DNA from 2 places in the Arthrobacter sp. S2(2024) genome. Region 1 is predicted to be linked to the other one. Evidence: predicted binding sites of a transcription regulator. Region 1 holds the regulator's gene; the other holds the start of a gene.

Evidence for each region. Region 1 encodes Rex, which represses fermentation and respiration genes when NADH is low (regulators of the CRP and FNR family bind a similar motif). Its sites were predicted from a motif close to CTTGTGAANNNNTTCACAAG; they were not measured.
Region 2: araB (ribulokinase) is a predicted target of Rex. The motif match lies at 1,926-1,945, and genes of this name have one in related genera.

The regions. Positions count from the first base shown of each region.
Region 1 covers NZ_JAYKZI010000005.1:11,878-15,284, reverse strand. Annotated here, with positions in the region: gene VLA65_RS12255 (hypothetical protein) at 1-757, shown strand, start outside; gene VLA65_RS12250 (redox-sensing transcriptional repressor Rex) at 804-1,511, opposite strand; gene VLA65_RS12245 (glutaredoxin family protein) at 1,563-1,817, opposite strand; gene VLA65_RS12240 (HAD family hydrolase) at 1,895-2,713, shown strand; gene VLA65_RS12235 (30S ribosomal protein bS22) at 3,015-3,113, opposite strand; gene VLA65_RS12230 (helix-turn-helix domain-containing protein) at 3,287-3,407, opposite strand, start outside.
Region 2 covers NZ_JAYKZI010000003.1:429,751-433,157, reverse strand. Annotated here, with positions in the region: gene VLA65_RS08545 (zinc-dependent alcohol dehydrogenase family protein) at 1-734, opposite strand, end outside; gene VLA65_RS08540 (LacI family DNA-binding transcriptional regulator) at 876-1,886, shown strand; gene araB (ribulokinase) at 1,990-3,407, shown strand, end outside.

The DNA.
Region 1 (3,407 bases):
GGAGCCGAAATACGGCCAGCAGACACCCCAGCAGGGTCAGCCGCCGCAATACGGCCAACAAGCTCCTCAGTTCGGGCAGCCTTCGGCTCCGCAGTACGGCCAGCAGGCGCCCCAGCAGCCGTCCGCACCCCAGTACGGGCAACAGGCTCCCCAGTACGGGCAGCCGTCCGCACCCCAGTATGGACAACAGGCTCCCCAGTACGGGCAGCAGCCGCAGTACGGGCAGCCTTCCGTCCCGCAGTACGGGCAGGGCGGCCCCGTCACTTGGCCGAGCCAGCAGCCCGCTGCGACGTCCGGAGTCCCGCAGTTGGTCAACATCTCCTTCTGGCTGATGATTGCCGCAGGGGTACTGACCTTGATCGGCATTCCCTTCACTATCGCTACGCTGAACTCGCCGGCAGGCAAGAACATGTTCAACCAGGCCCTGTCGGCGCAAGGAAGCAACGCTTCAGGCATAGACACAAGCACCTTCATCGGCATTGCGATCACGTTCCTGGTTATCTTCTCGGTGATCTTTGCCGGGCTCTACGCATTGGTTGCGTTCAATGTCCGGAAGGGGAAGAACTGGGCCCGCATCCTGGGCACGGTCTTCGCTGGAATTTCCCTGCTGGGCCTGACCCAGATCGGCATGGGCACCATCACCATCCTCTTGGGCATCGCCGCGATCGTGATGCTCTATTTGCCGGCCTCGGCGCCGTACTTCCGGAAAGCCCAGCCGTTCGCGAACCCTTACGGCCAGGCGCCGTACGGCCGCTAGGCGCTAGACGCTAAAACCAAAACAACGGGTGCAGACCCGGTCCGGCCTAAATGGCCTGGCCCGGGGTCTGTGCCCGTTGTGCGTGATACGCCAGGATCTGGAGCTCGGTGGCCATGTCCACTTTGCGCAGATTCACGTACGGAGGAACTTGCAGCAGCACCGGGGCAAAGCTGAGGATGCTGCGGATACCCGCGCTGATCACGCGGTCGCAGACGCCTTGTGCCACCGCGGCCGGGAGGGCCAGGACAACCATGTTGGTTCCGGTCCGCTGAAGGACCGTTTCAAGATTGGCGGCGTCGCTGACCCGCAGCCAGCCGACCTCATTCCCGATAATCATGGGATCGGCGTCGAGGATCGCCACCACGTCGAAACCGCGCGACTCGAAGCCGCCGTACCGTGCCAAGGCCTTGCCCAGGTTGCCGGCGCCCACAATGGCCACTTTCCAGTCGTGGGTCAGGCCGAGCGCCGCCGCGATGTGCCGGCTCAGGTATTGGACCTCGTACCCGACGCCACGCGTTCCGTAGGAGCCGACGTAGGAGAGGTCTTTGCGCAAGGTGGACGAACTGACTCCGGACGCCTCAGCCAACGCCTCGGAGGAAACCCGTTCCACGCCTTCACCGAGCAGGGAGTTCAGAGCGCGCAGGTAAAGCGTCATCCGGGCCACAGCCGCGGGCGGTATCTGCTTCGCGGCAGACTCCTTGTCCCCGGGTACAGCCTCGGCGGACGGTTCCAGCGCAGTCACGTTCTTCTCCATTGCGTCGCTTTGTTTTCCCACTCTATTGCCAACAAAGCTCTGCACGCATGTTCAGGCGGCGATGGCCTTCTTCAGGACCCGCACCAATCGTGCCTCATCGATTTTCCAGAAATCCCGCTGGATTCCGTCCACGAATACCACCGGGATCTCCTCGGCGTAGCGCTCGCGCAGTGCCGGGTCAGTGTCGATTGACTGTTCGGTCCACGTGAGCCCAAGGCTTGAGGTCACGCGTTCAACGGCGTCCCGCGCCGCGGCGCAAAGGTGGCAGTCAGCTTTGGTGAGGAGTACGACGTCGGGATTTGGCATGGTTCAACGGTATCGCTTCAGCGTCGTCACGGCAGTCGCGAACGGCAGGGGGCCGGACGATTGACTAGACTCGAGGCATGCCCGTCGAGAAGAACGCCGTTGTGGCCACCGCGCCGGCTGCAACGCAGCAACACGGCGAAGCCGCATTCTTCGACGTCGACAACACCCTCATGAAGGGTGCCAGCCTCTTCCACGTTGCCCGGAAGATGTATGAACGCAGGGCCTTCACGCTCTCCCAAGCCGCGGGCTTTGCCTGGAAGCAGTTCAAGTTCGTGCTCCGGGGCGAAAAGATGGAGGACGTCCATTCCGTCCGGGATTCCGCGCTGATCCTCGCGGCCGGTATCAAGGTGTCCGATATCAAGGAGCTGGGCGAAGAGGTCTACGACGAGATGATCGAGTCGCGGATCTGGCCCGGTACCAAGGCCCTGGCGGAACAGCACCTGCGTGTTGGCCGGAAGGTCTGGCTCGTGACCGCCACGCCCATCGAAGTTGCCACCGTCATTTCCACGCGGCTCGGCCTGACCGGCGCCCTGGGTACCGTGGGCGAGGTTGAAGATGGCGCTTACACCGGCCGGTTGGTGGGCGAGATCCTCCACGGGCCAGCCAAGGCCGTGGCCGTGCAGCGCGTAGCGGACGAAGAAGGCCTGGACCTGAAGCGCTGCTGGGCGTACAGCGATTCGCATAACGATATCCCGCTGCTCACGTTGGTGGGCCACCCCGTGTGCATCAATCCCGACGCCGGGCTTCGCCGCCACGCGCGGGAGAACAACTGGCCTGTTTACGACTTCCGTTCCGGCCGCCGGGCAGCCACGCTCGGCCTCAAGGCCGCGACCGTCGGAGGCGCCGTCTACGGCTTGTGGCGGGGCTTCTCCAAGTTCCGCAGCCCGAGGGCCTAACCCCGGCAACCCTCGCTCACATATACCCGCCTCCCCGGCAACCCTCGCTCACATGTACCCGCCTCCCCGGCAACCCTCGCTCACATATACCCGCCTCCCCGGCAACCCTCGCTCACATGATGTGACGACCGCAGTTCCGGCATGTACCCACATACGTGAGCGAGCGTTGTCGAAACGGCCGACATACGTGAGCGAGGGTCCGGGGAAAAGCGCTCATATGTGAGCGAGCGTCATCGGGGACGGACGCAAAAATGCCCGCCGCCTTGAGAGGCAACGGGCATTCACGCTGTAGGAAGTATCTCTACTTCTTATTGCGACGCTGGTGGCGGGTCTTGCGAAGCAGTTTGCGGTGCTTCTTCTTGGCCATACGCTTGCGGCGCTTCTTAATAACTGAACCCACGTAAGTTCCTTACCAAACTAGATTGAGATTCTGTCTGCTGGGTGAGGTCCTTGAACTGAGCAACAGACTTTACAACTGACAGATTCTTACAATGACGTAAAACGTTCCTTAACAGGGTACCGCTTATCGGGGGCACCCAATGACCGCTGGCCCTTGAGGGGACCAAGCGGGGCTCAGGCCGTCTCTGAGTGTCCGTCGACGACCGCGCCCTTGAGGTACTGGCTCACGGCATCTTCGGGGACCCGGAATGATCGTCCAAATCGGACGGCCGGCAATTCTCCCGAGTGGACCAGA
Region 2 (3,407 bases), on a different contig from region 1:
TCGGCCAAAACGCCTCCCAGCAATTCGCGGACCTTGGCTACGCCGTCCTCGCCACGTTCAGCGACGATGTCTGTTGCGCCGAATTCGAGGGCAATAGCCTGGCGGTAGGCATGCCGCGACATCGCGATGATTCGTTCTGCTCCGAGCCGCTTTGCTGCGAGCACGCCGCAGAGCCCGACTGCGCCGTCGCCGACGACGACGACGGTCCTGCCGGGGCCGACCTTCGCCGCGAGGGCGGCGTGGTGGCCGGTGGCCATCACATCCGAGAGCGTCAGCAAGCTCGCGCGGAGGGCGCCGTCGGGTTCCGTGATGCCGGGAACCTTGACGAGCGTGGACTCGGCGAGCGGCACGCGCACGGCCTGGCCTTGGCCGCCGTCGATCGCGTGACCGCTGTCATCCTTGCCGCCCCAACCTGCCAAATGATCGCAGGCAACTGTGACGCCGTTCAAGCATTGCGGGCAGGCCCCGCAGCTGACCACGAACGGAGCTATCACGAAATCGCCGGGCGCCAGGGTGGTGACGTCGTCGCCAATGCTTTCCACCGTGCCGATGAATTCATGTCCGATGGCCGAAGGCTGGTGGGTGGGCTTTACGCCGCGGTAGGGCCAAAGGTCCGATCCGCAGACGCAGGAGGCAGTCACTTTGACGACGACGTCGGTGGGCAGCTGGACCGTCGGGTAGTTACGGTCTTCAACGCGGATGTCGCCGGGACCGTGGATGATGGTGGCGCGCATGGGGCTCCTCAAATGGTGGTTGTTGGGCTTGAATCGAGTCTATCCCCGGCATGCCCGTGGTCTTGTACTGGCCGGTAGCTCAGCGTGGACTCGCTGCGGTCCTGTTCGTCGCTTGGCCTCCAGGTCACGCAGAATAGCTCCATGACAAAAAGCAGCGGGCGCTTACCACGGCTTGAAGACGTAGCGGAATTGGCGGGAGTCTCGCACCAGACCGTTTCACGGGTGATCAACGACCACCCCAACGTCAGCAAGGGCACCCGGGAGCGTGTCGAGGCCGCCATCGCCGAGCTGGGATACCGGCGCAATACTGCTGCGCGGAGCCTCGTGACCCGCCGTTCCCAGACCATCGGCGTCCTGGCGAGCGAGCTGGCGCAGTACGGCCCGGCGAACACCCTGCTGGGCGTCGAGCAGGCTGCGAGGGATGCCGGCTATTTCGTCAGCATCGCAGCCTTGAGGACGGTCAACCGGGAGGCGATCCTTGATGCGGTCCGGCATTTCCTGGACCAGTCCGTGGACGGAATCGTTGTGATCGTTCCCCATTCGGACACCCTGCTGGCGTTGGCGGAAGTGAAGGCCGGGGTTCCCGTAGTGGCCGTGGGGTCGCTGGGCGACGCGTCGGTCGGCGGAGCCATGGTGGACCAGAAGCGCGGCGCGGAATTGGCCGTGAGGCATCTGGTGGAGCAGGGGCACCGACGGATCGGGCACGTGGCCGGCCCGCAGGACTGGATCGACGGCGTCGCCCGGGCCGAAGGGTGGAGCGAGGCCTTGCAGGCGGCTGGCCTTCAGGACGATTTGCTGGTGGTGGGGGACTGGAGCGCCGGCAGCGGTTATGACATTGGCAGGAAGCTTGCCGGTGAAAGGACCGCCACGGCGCTTTTTGTGGGAAATGACCAGATGGCCCTGGGCCTGCTGCGTGCGTTCAACGAGGCAGGTGTCCGGGTGCCCGAGGATGTTTCGGTGGTGGGTTTCGACGACCAGCCCGAATCAGGCTATTTCACGCCGCCTTTGACCACGGTACGCCAGGACTTCGAAGAACTCGGGCGGCGCTGCATGGACCTCATGCTGAGCGGTATCGAGGGCGGGGAAAGCGTCGGCGCCACGGTGGTGGAGCCAGAGTTGGTGGTGCGCCAAAGTACGTCGTCTCCCGCCTGATCGTATTCATGTTCATGTGGGAAGGGCGGCTTGACGTGAATTTTGTTAGCGCTCACAATGGAACCAATCCGCAAGGCTGCGGGCTGGCTTATTGGAGGACTTCATGGACGTCACAGCGGACGGCAACGAACATTACGTCATCGGCGTGGACTACGGCACGCTTTCCGGCAGGGCCGTGGTGGTGCGGGTCAGGGATGGCAAGGAACTGGGAAGCGGAGTGTTTGAGTACCCGCACGCGGTCATCACGGAGGCCTTGCCGGCCGATCTGGCCGGCGAGCCTGCTGGCCCGGCTGTCCGCCTTCCCGGCGAATGGGCGCTGCAGGTGCCGCAAGACTACCGCGACGTGTTGCGCCACGCGGTCCCCGCAGCGGTGCGCGACGCCGGGATCGATCCGGCCGCCGTCGTCGGGATTGCCACGGACTTCACGGCGTGCACGATGGTGCCGGTGAAGGCTGACGGCACTCCACTGAACGAGTTGCCCGGCTTCGCCCGCAGGCCGCATGCGTATGTGAAGTTGTGGCGCCACCATGCGGCCCAGGAGCAGGCGGACCGCATCAATGCACTCGCCGCCGAGCGGGGCGAGGCCTGGCTGCCGCGCTACGGCGGGCTCATTTCCTCGGAATGGGAGTTCGCCAAGGGACTCCAGCTCCTGGAGGAGGACCCGGGCGCGTATGCGGCGATGGACCACTGGGTGGAAGCCGCCGACTGGATCGTCTGGCAACTGTGCGGGAACTACGTGCGGAATGCCTGCACCGCAGGGTACAAGGGCATCTACCAGGACGGCGCCTACCCGTCCGGGGAATTCCTGGCCGCCCTGAACCCGGGCTTCAAGGACTTCGTCGACACCAAACTGGCCCACACCATCGGCCGCCTGGGCGACGCCGCGGGTTACCTGACTGCCGAAGCCGCCGGCTGGACCGGCCTCCCGGCCGGGATCGCCGTCGCGGTCGGGAATGTTGACGCCCACGTCACCGCGCCCGCCGCCCGGGCCGTGGAACCGGGACAGCTCGTCGCGATCATGGGCACCTCCACGTGCCACGTCATGAACGGCTCCGAGCTTCGTGAGGTGCCGGGCATGTGCGGAGTGGTCGACGGCGGGATCGTGGACGGACTCTGGGGTTACGAGGCCGGCCAGTCCGGGGTGGGCGACATCTTCGGCTGGTTCACCAAGTACGGCGTGCCGCCCGAATATCATGCAGCTGCCGAAGCCGCGGGCCTGGGCATCCACGAATACCTCACCGAACTCGCCTCCACCCAGGAGATCGGTGAACACGGACTCATTGCCCTGGACTGGCACTCGGGAAACCGGTCCGTCCTGGTGGACCACGAACTCTCCGGAGTGATCGTGGGCCAGACCCTGGCAACCCGCCCGGAAGACATCTACCGGGCGCTGCTGGAGGCCACGGCCTTCGGCACCCGCACCATTGTGGATGCCTTCCGGGACGCGGGGGTGCCGGTGAAGGAATTCATCGTGGCCGGAGGGCTGCTGAAAAACACGCTATTGATGCAGATCTACGCCGA